Regions from separate parts of the Mesorhizobium sp. INR15 genome, predicted to be linked through region 2. Evidence: predicted binding sites of a transcription regulator. Region 2 holds the regulator's gene; each other region holds the start of a gene.

Region 1 (4,284 bases), 3.0 Mb from region 2:
CCGAATAATGCGCTTCCTGGCGGCCGGTCAGAACGCGGATCTCGGTCTTGAGGACATCCTCGGCGCGACGGATGAAATCGGGACCGTTTATCGCCTCACGCGCGGCGGCGGTGGCCAGCACATACATGTGCTCGGCGCCGGCCTGCTCGGAGAGCGCTCTGAAGCGCCGGAACTCCTCCATCGAGCGCGTCACCGCCTCGGGATCGAGCTTGCCTGTCGACACGATGCCGCGGCCGAGGCCGGCCAGCATCTTTTCGTTGAACAGCATGGTCGGCGAGCGCGCCAGCCCCTCATAAACGACAAGGCGGATCGAGTTCGATCCGATGTCGATGATGGACAGCGGTCGGCGGTCCTGCAGCCGGCCCTGGGAATCAGACAGCATCAGGCCGAGGCGTTCTTCTTGCGGCGCTTGAACTGCGCGATGCGTTTCGGCGCGTGCGATTTCAGCGCATCACCCCGTCCGGACAGGCTCGGATTGGTCATGAAATATTCCTGCGCGTTGAACGGTTCCTCGCCCTCTTCCAGCACCACGCGCCGGGAGGTCCCATCTGCCAATACGTCGAAACTTTGCTGGTTGTCCATGATGTTGCCCAGCATGATCTGGCCCAGAATCTGTTCATGCACAGTTGGATTGGTAATCGGCACCATGGTCTCGACACGACGGTCGAGATTGCGCGGCATCAGATCGGCTGAAGAGATGTAGACGATCGCCTCATCCGACGGCAGCCCGTGACCATTGCCAAAGCAAAAGATGCGGCTGTGTTCGAGGAAACGGCCGACAATCGATTTGACGCGGATGTTCTCAGACAGGCCCGGCACCTGCGGCCGCAAGCAGCAGATGCCACGGACGACGAGATCGATCTCGACGCCGGCGCGGCTGGCATCATAGAGCGCGTCGATGATGATCGGGTCGACCAGTGCGTTCATCTTCATCCAGATGCGCGATGCGCGGCCCTCCCGCGCATGAGCAACCTCATCGGCTATGTGCTTCAGAATGCGGCTTCTGAGCGTGAACGGTGAGATCGCCAGCCGCATCTCGTCCGTCGGCTCGGCGTATCCAGTGATGAAATTAAATAGCTGGGCGACATCGCGGGCGATGGTCGGATCGGTGGTGAAGAAGGACAGGTCGGTATATATGCGCGCGGTGACCGGATGATAGTTGCCGGTGCCGAGATGCACGTAATTGCGCAGCTTGCCGTCCTCGCGGCGCACAACCAGCGACATTTTCGAATGGGTCTTCAGTTCAAGGAAGCCGAACACGACTTGCACGCCAGCGCGCTCAAGGTCGCGCGCCCAGCGAATGTTGGCCTCCTCATCGAAGCGCGCCTTGAGCTCGACCAGCGCCGTTACAGACTTGCCGGCCTCGGCCGCGTCGACCAGCGCGCGCACGATCGGGCTGTCGTTAGAGGTACGATAGAGCGTCTGCTTGATCGCCACCACTTCGGGATCAGCCATCGCCTGACGCAGGAACTGTACGACCACGTCGAACGATTCGTAGGGGTGATGGACGACGATGTCCTTCTCGCGAATGGCAGCAAAACAATCGCCGCCATGCTCGCGGATGCGTTCGGGAAAGCGAGGATTGTATGGAACGAATTTCAGGTCGTCGCGTGGAACGGCGACAATCTCGGAAATCTGACTGAGCGCCAGCGGACCGGTCAGCACACTGATACGGCTCGACGATACACCAAGCTCGCCGGCGACGAATTCGCGCAATTCCGCCGGCATTAGCATGTCGAATTCGATGCGGATCACCGAACCCCGACGCCGACGCTTCAGTGCCGTCTCGAACAGGCGCACGAGATCCTCGGACTCTTCCTCGACCTCGATATCACTGTCGCGGATGATGCGGAACGTGCCGGAGCCCTTGACCTCGTAGCCGGGGAACAGCTTGCCGATATAGAGCCCGACGGCCTCTTCCAGCGGGATGAAGCGGACGTGGTGCTTGCGGTCCGGCAAGCGGATGAAGCGCTTAAGCGCCACCGGGAGGCGTAGCAGCGCGCTCATCTCCTCGCCGTTCTTGCGGTGGCGCAATTGCAGCGCCATCGAGAAACCAAGATTTGGGATGAACGGGAATGGATGGGCCGGGTCGATCGAAAGCGGTGTCAGCACCGGAAAGACCTGCTCCTGGAAATGGTCTTCAAGCCAGACCTTTTCATCCTTGGTCAGCGCATCACGGGTGATGCTCTCGATGCCTTCCTTGTTGAGCAACACGGTCAGCGCCGACAGGCTCTTCTGCTGGTCCTCCTGCAGCCGCTCGACCTCGCGCAAAAGCTGTTCGAGTTGCTGCTCTGGGGTACGACCGTCAGGGCTTTTCAGCGTGATCCCCTCGCGCACCTGGCCGGCCAGACCGGCGACACGCACCATGAAGAACTCGTCGAGATTGGCGGCCGAGATCGACAGGAAGCGGACACGCTCCAGGAGCGGATGATTGAGGTTCAGCGATTCTTCGAGAACGCGCCGATTGAATTGCAGCCAGGAGAACTCGCGATTGACGAAACGATCCGGATTGCCTTCCGGACTTGCCGTTTGCGTATGGACGAATTCGCTCTGCACCGGCTTCAGTTCGTTCATGGTTCCTGCTCTTCCCGCACCGCCAGCCGGTTAACCGGCTTAACTTATCCTCTGACAGGCTTTTGCGACAGTTTCATTTCATCGAACTTGCAAAGAGACCTGTTATGATCCAAACGCTGAGCAGAATGCGCTAAAGGAGACGATGATGGCAGGCGGTTCCATTCCCCATTTCCAGAACGATGCGGGCCATCCGGCGATCGACATCGGCGTCAAGGAATTCATGTGCACCGGCGCCAACCCGCCCTTCGACCATCCGCATGTGTTTCTCGACATGGGTGACGACAATGAAAAGGTATGCCCTTATTGCTCGACGCTTTACCGCTATTCAGCCAAGCTGAAGGCAAGCGAAACGCTGCCGGCCGGGTGCATCTATATCGATCAGGCAGCCTGATTCGCCACTAGCCATGGACGATACGCGCTCCCGGCAGGTATTTATCGCCGGGGCTGGCGTCGCCGGACTGACCGCGGCCATTGCTTTCGCCGAGCGCGGCTATGTGGTGAACGTGTTCGAGCAGGCCCAGCAACTCGAAGCGGCAGGCGCCGGCATTCAACTTTCTCCCAACGCGACGCGCATCCTGCGCCAACTTGGTGTGCTCGATCACCTGCTACCGGCTGCCGTGCGGCCTGACGCCGTCGTGCTCAAGGACGCAGGCACCTTGCGCGAACTGGCGCGCGTGCCGTTTGGGCAAGCAGCAGAAACGCGCTGGCAGGCCCCCTATCTCGTGGCTCACCGCGCCGATTTGCAGAGCGCACTGATGGCACGCGTCACCGGTATGCCGGGCATCCACATCAACACCGGCGCGCAGGTCAGCAGCGTTGCCTCCGGTTCACTCGTTGTCACGATGAGAGCCGGGATCGGCCGCAAGATCGTCGACACCGAAGGCTTCCTGCTGGTCGGTGCAGATGGCGTCTGGTCATCGGTGCGCGGGTTTGGCGGAACCGCCTCACAGAGCAGGTTTTCGGGCGAACTGGCCTGGCGCGCCACGATCCCCGCCGACAGCGTTGCCGGCACCGCCTTCGCGGCTGTCGGTGCGGCCGATTGCGTCACCACCTTCCTGCATCCAGGCTTCCATATGGTCGCCTATCCCGTCAGCAATGGTGCTGCTTTCAATCTCGCCGCTTTCACCAAGGGCGAGCGGATCGCCGAGGGCTGGTCCGGCAATGCCGATGCGAAAATCCTGGCGAGCGCCGCACGGGGTGCGTCGCCCGCGCTGATGCGGCTGGTCGAACTGGCTGGCCCGTGGACTGCGTGGCCGATCCATACGGTCGATCCAAAGCAGCCGTGGACGGCACAGGATGGCATCGCGCTGATCGGTGACGCGGCGCATGCGATGACGCCGTTCGCGGCGCAAGGTGCGGCAATGGCGATCGAGGATGCGGTGACACTTGCCGGCTTCGTCGCCGCCTTCCCTGCTGACCGCCCCGGCGCACTCGCCAGTTGGGAGCAGTCCCGCCGGTCGCGTGTCGCCCAGGCCGCCCGCCGCGGCGTCGTCAACCGCCTCGCCTGGCATGCGGCCGGACCGGTGGCGATGGCTCGCAACCTGTTCCTGAAAATGCGTTCGCCTGAAAAACTCGCCGCCGATCTCGACTGGCTCTATGGCTGGCAGCCGCAGATACTGCCCTGACTGGCCAGGCCGAACGATGCCGACTGAAGGCCGCTAATTGTAGAGCCGCATCGACAGGCCGAGCGATACCGGCAGCGGGTTCCAC
Region 2 (4,284 bases):
GGCGCTCGCCATCCTGGTCATTCCGGTCGTTGTGCGCACAACAGAGGACATGCTCAACCTGGTGCCGAACGCGTTGCGTGAAGCCGGCACCGCGATCGGCGCGCCGCGCTGGGTTGTCATCAAATCCGTCGCTTACCGCGCCGCCCTTTCCGGTATCGTCACCGGCATATTGCTATCGATCGCCCGTATCTCCGGCGAAACGGCACCGCTGCTCTTCACGGCCCTCAACAACCAGTTCTGGAGCAGCAATCTCAACGCGCCGATGGCCAGCTTGCCTGTCACCATCTTCCAGTTTGCTCTCAGCCCCTACGAGGAATGGCAGCAACTGGCCTGGACCGGTGCACTCATCATCACATTGACGGTTCTCGCGCTTAGCATCTTTGCACGCAGCCTGACCGGACGCAGAGAGGACAAATGAGCCAGATGTTGTCTCCAGACATGACGATCGCAACCGAGGCAACCGCCAAGGCCAAGATCGAGGTCAAGAACCTCAACTTTTTCTACGGCCAGTCGAAGGCGCTGAAGAACATCACGCTGTCGCTGCCAGAGCGCAGCGTCACCGCCTTCATCGGACCGTCGGGCTGCGGAAAGTCGACGCTGCTGCGCGTCTTCAACCGTATCTATGAGCTCTACCCGAAGCAGACCGCCGAGGGCCAGGTGCTGCTCGATGGCCAGAACGTTCTTGACCGCTCGCAGGACCTCAACCTGTTGCGGACCAAGATCGGCATGGTGTTCCAGAAGCCAACACCGTTCCCAATGTCGATCTATGAGAATATCGCTTTCGGCGTCAGGCTCTATGAGAAGATCAGCAAGTCCGAGATGGACGGTCGCGTTGAACAGGCGCTGAAGCGTGCGGCGCTCTGGACCGAGGTCAAGGACAAGCTCAATGCCAGCGGCCTCAGCCTTTCCGGCGGCCAGCAGCAGCGGCTTTGCATTGCCCGCACCGTGGCGGTGAAGCCCGAAGTCATCCTGCTCGACGAGCCGGCTTCGGCTCTCGATCCGCTGTCGACCGCCAAGATCGAAGAGCTGATCGACGAGTTGCAAGCCGACTACACGATCGTCATCGTCACCCACAACATGCAGCAGGCAGCGCGCGTGTCGAAGCAGACAGCCTTCATGTACCTGGGCGAGCTGGTCGAATTCGACAAGACCGAGAAGATCTTCACGTCGCCCCGCGAGAAGCGCACTCAGGACTACATCACCGGCCGCTTCGGCTGAGTCTCAGGCATACGAGGACAAGATCATGGGCGAACATACAGTCGCTTCTTTCGACGAGGATCTCGGACAGATCAGCAGGCTCATCAGCGATATGGGCGATCTCGCCGGCGCGATGGTTGGCGGTGCAACCAAGGCGCTGCTGACCTCCGACAACGCGCTGGCGCAGCGCGTCGTTTCCGATGACGCCATCATGGACGCGCGCCAGCGCGAGCTCGACGACCGCGCCATCACGCTGATCGCCAAGCGGCAGCCGATGGCGGACGATCTTCGCCATGTCGTCGGCTCGATCCGCATGGCCGGCGATCTGGAACGCATCGGCGATCTGGCCAAGAACATCGCCAAGCGCGTCGGCACCGTCGGCCTCAGCGTCACGCCGCGCGACCTGTCGCACTCCATCGACGGAATGGCGCAGCTGGTGCTGATCCAGGTACAGGGCGTCATCGAGGAATACGCGGCGCGCGACGCGGCCGCCCTGGCGAAACTACGCGCCGACGATGAGCGCATCGACGTCAAGTACACCTCGGTGTTCCGCGAGCTCCTGACCTACATGATGGAAGATCCGCGCAACATCACCGCTTGCACGCATCTGCTGTTCTGCGCCAAGAATCTTGAGCGCATCGGCGACCACGTGACCAACATCGCTGAAAACGCGTACTATGTCCTGACCGGCACGCAGTTGCCCGCCAATCGTCCGAAGCAGGACGAGACGGCAATGACCGTGCCGGCGGCATGACAGGGGTGACCAGCCGATGATCGCGCCACGCATCATGGTGGTGGAGGACGAGGAGCCGCTAGGTGTGCTCCTCCGCTACAACCTTGAATCCGAGGGCTACCAGGTCGAAGTGGTAACGCGCGGCGATGAGGCCGAAATCCGGCTCCAGGAGAATGTTCCCGACCTTCTGGTGCTCGACTGGATGGTGCCGGCGGTTTCCGGCATCGAGCTCTGCCGCCGGCTAAGAATGCGTCCCGAGACGGAGCGGTTGCCCATCATCATGCTGACCGCGCGCGGCGAGGAAAGCGACCGTGTACGCGGTCTCTCCACCGGCGCCGACGACTATCTGGTCAAGCCGTTTTCCACGCCGGAATTCATGGCTCGGGTAAAAGCGCTGCTGCGCCGCGCCAAGCCGGAAGTCCTGTCCAGTGTGCTCAAGGTCGGCGACATCGTGCTCGATCGCGAATCGCACCGGGTCTACCGCAAGAAAAGCGAGATCCGGCTCGGGCCGACCGAGTTCCGTTTGCTCGAATTCATGATGCGTCATCCTGGCCGCGTGTTTTCGCGCAGCCAACTGCTCGACAATGTTTGGGGCGAGACGATCTATATCGACGAGCGCACGGTCGATGTGCATGTCGGCCGGCTGCGCAAGGCGGTCAACAATGGCCGCATGCCCGACGTCATCCGCACCATTCGCGGCGCGGGCTACGCCATCAGGGAAGACTGAAAGCCGGCAAATTCAGGCGACGTCCTTGCCGACGGATTCAGGCTTTGTTTGTGAGCCCGGCGCGAAAATCTCCTGGTCGACGAAGGTCAGCGCCCGCATGGCGCAGCCTTCGCGGATCAGCGGCAGCTCATTCGGCTCGGTGTCGAAGGAAATCGATTTCGAGTGCTGGCCACCGGCGGTCTGGGCTATGGCTTCGCGCAGCGCCGGTTCGATCAGGTCGAAGGCGGCGGCGCTGACGCCCACCATGGCGACAGGCGCCGGATCGATCAGCGCGAACAGGCTGCCGAGACCGAAGCCGAGCGCTTCACCGGCCTTGCGGTAAGCTTCGCGCTCCGGCCCATCGCTTTCGCGAGCCGATGCCGCCAGCGCCCGCATCTCCGCGTCGCTGACGTCGACCGGTTCGGCGTCCTCGCCCATTTGCCTGGCGTTGCGCCAGATGGCGTAGTTGCCGGCATAAGCCTCGACGCAGCCGCGCCGTCCGCAGCGGCAAAGCGCACCGTTCGGCCGATGGATCATGTGGCCGAACTCGCCGCCGGACGAATGGGTGCCGGTGAACAATTCGCCCTTCAGCACCAGGCCCATGCCGATGCCGTGCGACAGCAGGATGGCGATGAAGTCATCGCGGTAGCGCTCCGGGTTACGCCAGCGCAGCGCAACCGCCATCATATTGCAGTCGTTTTCCATGGTGGCGGGGATGCCGAATTCCTCTTCCAGGATGTCGGCGAAAGGGATGTTGGTCTGTGGTGTGATCGGCGACCACAGCAGCGCGCGGGCATGGGAATCGGTAATGCCCTGAATGGCCAGTGCGATGCGGGCGACGCTGTGGATATCGAGGTCCGGATCCTCGAGCCGGCGCCGCACGATGGCGACGCATTCGCCAATGAGCGCCTCGCGCGACATGGTCAGTGTGTCCAGCCGGCGCTGCTCCTCGGCGATCACCTGGCCGGCATAGTCGATGACGGCAACCGACAGGAAGTTCAGCGACAACACCACGGTCATCACGGCGGCGGCTTCCGGGTGGAGGCTGAGGCCAACCTGGGGGCGGCCGCGCTTCAGGGACACGGTCTCGCTTGGCTTGCTTTCCGTGAGAATGCCTTCGGCGATCAGGTCGGAGGAGATCGCCGAGATGGTCGAATGGCTGAGCCCGGTTGTGGCGGCGATTTCGGTGCGGGACGGCTGTCCTGCCCGGCGTACGGACGAAATAACCATCGCCCGGTTGCGCCGGCGCAAATCGTCGTGACGGATTCCGACCGACATTGTTCCTGCTTTCCTCCCCGCCGCCGCGACCTTTCGTGCAATCGAAGGCCGTCGGTGACACACTCCAAATACTGGCAGAACCCGGCAGTCCTGTCATATTATTTATTACGGGGCTCGAAAAAAATTACTCCGAACATCAGAAACCATCAGAATCGATGTTGACAGCGCTCTGACGTTGGACCAGTGTTTTTTCGAGGCTCGAAAAAATAGAGCCTTTGTGCCGGCCTTCGGGTCAGTTTGGTCGCGCCACACGCGGCGCAGGGAGGATAACATGAAAAGATTCACAGCCGCCATCCTGGCGGGTGCCGCCATGTCGCTGACGCTCGTGTCGGTCGCGCAGGCGAAGGACAAGGTCATCGGTGTCTCGTGG
Region 3 (4,284 bases), 2.0 Mb from region 2:
TGGTTACGCCGCCGCCAGTGGCCGCGGCGCCGCCTGGGCCTGCGCTTGGCGATACCGCGACAATGTATACCGCACGCACCGATGAGGGCTTTCAACTGCCGGCCATCCCGGTCGCCAAGCTCGATCCGAAATTCGTGCGCCAGATCGTGGCCGATCCGACCGGCGAAAAACCCGGCACGATCGTCGTCGATGTCTCGGAGCACTTCCTCTATCTGGTGCGCGATGGCGGCAAGGCCATTCGCTATGGCGTCAGCCTCGGCAAGGCCGGCTTCGGATGGACCGGCACCGCCGTGGTTCAGGCGCGGAAGAAGTGGCCGGTCTGGACGCCGCCGCCAGAAATGATCCAGCGCCGGCCTGAACTGGCGAAATTCAAGGACGGTATGCCGCCCGGTCCGCAGAGCCCGCTCGGCGCCCGCGCGCTCTATCTGTTCCGCGACGGCAAGGACACGATGTACCGGTTGCATGGCACGCCGGAGTGGGATTCCATCGGCAAGAACGCATCGTCCGGCTGCGTGCGTTTCATGAACCAGGACATCATCGACCTCTACAGCCGCGTCAACGGCCCGGCGCAGGTCTTTGTGCGCGCCAACCTGTCGCCCGCCGCCAAGATCACAGCTGTGTCGAACAGGATGGCCGAGCCGATCGATGCCGGCGTGCCAAAGGACGCGGAGATGCTGAAGTAGCCTTCACGCTCCTAACAGGCGGACGCGCCAAGCGCCCGCCTTTGCGGTGGTTGTTACTTCTTTGTCAGGCCCGGCAGCGTGACCTGGTAGACCAGGAACATGGTGTCGACATTGGCGCCGTCGTCGGCCTTGTAGGGCGCGCCGACCTGGAAACCATCCTGGGCGAGGAAGTCGTTGTCGTTGGCGACGAACAGGAAGTAGTCGTCGGGCAACTTCGGATCGAGCACGCTGACGGCCGACATGGCTTCCCACTTTTCCGACAGGTTGTTGTGGTCGTTCGGCGCGCCATTGTGCAGGCCGAAACGGCCGAGCTCGGCATTGTCGTTGATGTCGATGAACGGCGTCAGCTTGGCCGGCGTCACCGATGGGTCGATGACGCCCTTGGGCGCGACCGGCTTGTCGGCGGCATCGAAAGGTCCGCCGGCGATATCGGTCGCTGCCGATACATCGACGATGTTGATCTGGCGGTAGAGAGAGGCGTCACCCTTCACGCCCTGGCCGTTGCCGCTGTCGCGGGCGATCATCATGAAAGCCTTGTCCGACAGCGCCACGATCTCGCTCTGCGCGGCGACCTTGGTCTTGCCCTTGGCGTCCTTGAACACCGGCAGCGGCACGACATATTCGTGGGCCAGCTTGAGATGGCCGAGGTCGGACGCGTCATAGACCAGCGCCCTGGTGTTCTGGCGTGTCGAAGGCGAGTCACCGCCATCCTGCCGCGCTGCCGACTGCAGCACCGCGATCAGGAACTTGCCGTCCGGCGTCATCGCCATGCCTTCTAGGCCCTGGTTGTTCTGGCGGCCGGTCTCGGGATCCTTCGGATCCGGCTCGGCAGCGCCCGGGCCCGGATTGTCGGAGGCGAAATTCGCCGCGCCGTGGCGCATCGGCACAAGGGCGGCCGGCGGCTGGGTCGCCGACAGCAAGTGGCCGTCAGCCGAAAAGCGATAGATGTTGGGGCCGTATTCATCCGAGATGAACATCGAGCCGTCGGGCAGCCGCACGATCGCTTCGTTGTCGAGCGAAAGCTTGCCATTGTCGGCCTGCGGAAGAACAGGCATGTCGCCGCTTGCGGCGCGCACGCCGTTCAGCGGGTCAAGCCCTGTGGCGTCCGCGCCCTTGTCGTCGGTCAAAAGCATGGTCTCAGTCAGCGTGGCCTTGACGCCAGCCTGTTCCTGGCCGGCGGCGGGGGCGGCACCCGGTGCCACCGGTGCGAATTCGATGCCGATCGTGTTGAGGCGCGGGCGGTAGTCGGTGGTGCCGGCGACGTTGTAGCCGCGGTCCGGCAGCAGCCATAGCGAGCCTTTGTACGTTCCGGCGTCATGCTTCCAGCCGGCGGTGTCGATCGCCATGCCGGAGCCCGAGCCAAAGGTTTCGCCGAATTTGTCGCGCTGGGCAGCAGGGATGCGGCCGACGCCGACCAGGCCCTTGTTGACGAAGCTGGTGCCGCCAACGGTGACCGCGCTGTCAGCGAGCGCGGGCAGCGACATGGCGGAGGCCGCAAGTGCCGCTGCGACGAGCCTTAGCGAGAATGGACGAAGATATTTCATGACGATTTCCCTTTGATGGACAGGCGCGTGCCGGAACGGATCGACGAGATTGAGGATGTTGCCTTGGGAGCGGGCGGGCCGCCGCTTCGAAGGCCGTTCAAAAGCGGTCTAGGGTGCGAACATGATAGCCGCGTGACAGCAGACGAAGCTGCCCTTTCGAGCCTCTGGCCATAGATCGAAAACAGCCTTGTCAGGTGCTTTCGCAACGTACTGGACACTTATGTCTAGTACGTATATGTTGCCGGCATCTGACCAGCCGGGGAGGGGAAGCCTTGAAGTCGCACTACCGCGCAGTCGTCATCGGGGGAGGCGTGGTCGGCGCCTCGGTGCTCTACCATCTGGCGAGATTCGGCTGGAGCGATGTCGCGCTCATCGAGCGCTCGGAACTGACGGCCGGGTCGACCTGGCACGCGGCGGCCGGTTTCCATGCGCTCAACGCCGATCCCAATGTCGCGGCGCTACAGGATTACACCATAAGGCTCTACCGCGAGATCGAGGCTGAATCCGGCCAGAATGCCGGTCTGCATATGACCGGCGGCGTCAACATCGCCAGCGATCCGGCGCGTTGGGAATGGCTGAAATCGGCCTGGGCGGTGTTCCAGTCCGTCGGCATCGAGACGGCGCGGCTGGTGACGCCCGACGAGATCAAGGCGATCTGCCCGATCATCGACGTGACGGGCGTCCTTGGCGGCCTCCACGATTCCAACGAAGGCTATCTCGATCCTTACGGCACCACGCATGCCTATGCCGGCGCCGCGAAGAAACGCGGCGCCGATGTCATCTTGCGCAACCGCGTCGTCGCGTTGAAGGCTCGTGCCGATGGCCGCTGGGATGTCGTGACTGAGCAGGGCACGATCATTGCCGAGCATGTCGTCAACGCCGGTGGTCTCTGGGCCAAGCAGCTTGGCCGCATGGCCGGTGTGGACCTGCCGGTGACGCCGATGGAGCATCACTATCTCATCACCGAGGACATCCCGGAGGTCGCCGCGCTCGACAAGGAACTGGGGCTCGCGGTCGATCTCGACGGCTTTTCCTATCTCAGGCAGGAGCGCAAGGGCGTGCTGCTTGGCGTCTATGAGCAGAACCCGAAGCACTGGAACATGGATGGAGCGCCATGGGACTATGGCATCGAGCTGATCCCTGAGGACATCGACCGGATCAGCCCGGAACTGTCCAAGGCCTATGAGCGCTTTCCGTGCCTGGCCACCGCCGGCATCCGCAAATGGGTCAACGGCGCCTTCACCTTCACGCCCGACGGCAATCCGATTGTTGGGCCGGTGCGCGGCCTTAGGAATTATTGGGTCGCCTGTGGCGTCATGGCCGGCTTCAGCCAGGGTGGCGGCGTCGGCAAGTCATTGGCCGAATGGATGATCCATGGCGAGCCGCAAGCCGATATCTTCGGCATGGATATTGCCCGCTACGGCGCTTTTGCCGCCAACCGCGAATATCTCAAGCAGACGACACGCCAGTTCTATTCGCGCCGTTTCGTCATGACCTTCCCCAACGAGCGCCTTCCGGCTGGAAGGCCGCTGAAACGTCCCGGCGCCTATGACGGCATGAGCGCGGCGGGCTGCGAATGGACGGCGTCATGGGGGCTGGAAATCCCGGCCTATTTCGCGCCGCTGGGCTTTCGCGAGGAGACCGCGCTGAAACGCTCCAACGCCTTCGACATTGTCGGCGACGAAGCACGGCAGGTTCGCAGCGCGGCGGGTCTGGTCGATATCTCGGCCTACGCGCGGTATGCCATATCAGGGCCGGGCGCGGAGACATGGCTCGACCGGCTGCTGGCCTGCAAGCTGCCAAACGCGGGCCGGGCGAGGCTAGCGCCGATGCTGGGGCCAGATGGCCGGCTGAAGGGCGATCTCACTGTCATCAACTGGGGCGGCGGCGACTATTGGCTGATGGGCTCCTACTATCTCAGGGAGTTCCATATGCGGTGGTTCGAGAGCCATGCGGCGGCGGACGTCAGTGTCACCGATCTCTCCGACACGATGAGCGGATTCCTGCTGACCGGACCGAATGCGCGCAAGATCCTGGAGCGGACGACGCATCAGGAT

What was found. Region 2 encodes PhoB, which activates phosphate uptake and scavenging genes when phosphate is short. Its sites were predicted from a motif close to TGTCATNNANCTGTCAT; they were not measured.
Region 1: a site for PhoB is predicted at 2,639-2,655, ahead of GA829_RS25940 (RNA degradosome polyphosphate kinase). Genes of this name have one in related genera too.
Region 3: a site for PhoB is predicted at 2,349-2,365, ahead of GA829_RS17580 (esterase-like activity of phytase family protein). Genes of this name have one in related genera too.

Annotation. Positions count from the first base shown of each region.
Region 1 covers NZ_CP045496.1:5,310,602-5,314,885, forward strand. Annotated here, with positions in the region: gene ppx (exopolyphosphatase) at 1-382, opposite strand, end outside; gene GA829_RS25940 (RNA degradosome polyphosphate kinase) at 382-2,574, opposite strand; gene GA829_RS25945 (zinc-finger domain-containing protein) at 2,720-2,965, shown strand; gene GA829_RS25950 (FAD-dependent monooxygenase) at 2,979-4,199, shown strand; gene GA829_RS25955 (TIGR02117 family protein) at 4,233-4,284, opposite strand, start outside.
Region 2 covers NZ_CP045496.1:1,621,013-1,625,296, forward strand. Annotated here, with positions in the region: gene pstA (phosphate ABC transporter permease PstA) at 1-418, shown strand, start outside; gene pstB (phosphate ABC transporter ATP-binding protein PstB) at 415-1,218, shown strand; gene phoU (phosphate signaling complex protein PhoU) at 1,244-1,951, shown strand; gene phoB (phosphate regulon transcriptional regulator PhoB) at 1,968-2,657, shown strand; gene GA829_RS07865 (ROK family protein) at 2,670-3,914, opposite strand; gene xylF (D-xylose ABC transporter substrate-binding protein) at 4,186-4,284, shown strand, end outside.
Region 3 covers NZ_CP045496.1:3,603,181-3,607,464, forward strand. Annotated here, with positions in the region: gene GA829_RS17575 (L,D-transpeptidase) at 1-683, shown strand, start outside; gene GA829_RS17580 (esterase-like activity of phytase family protein) at 737-2,227, opposite strand; gene GA829_RS17585 (GcvT family protein) at 2,500-4,284, shown strand, end outside.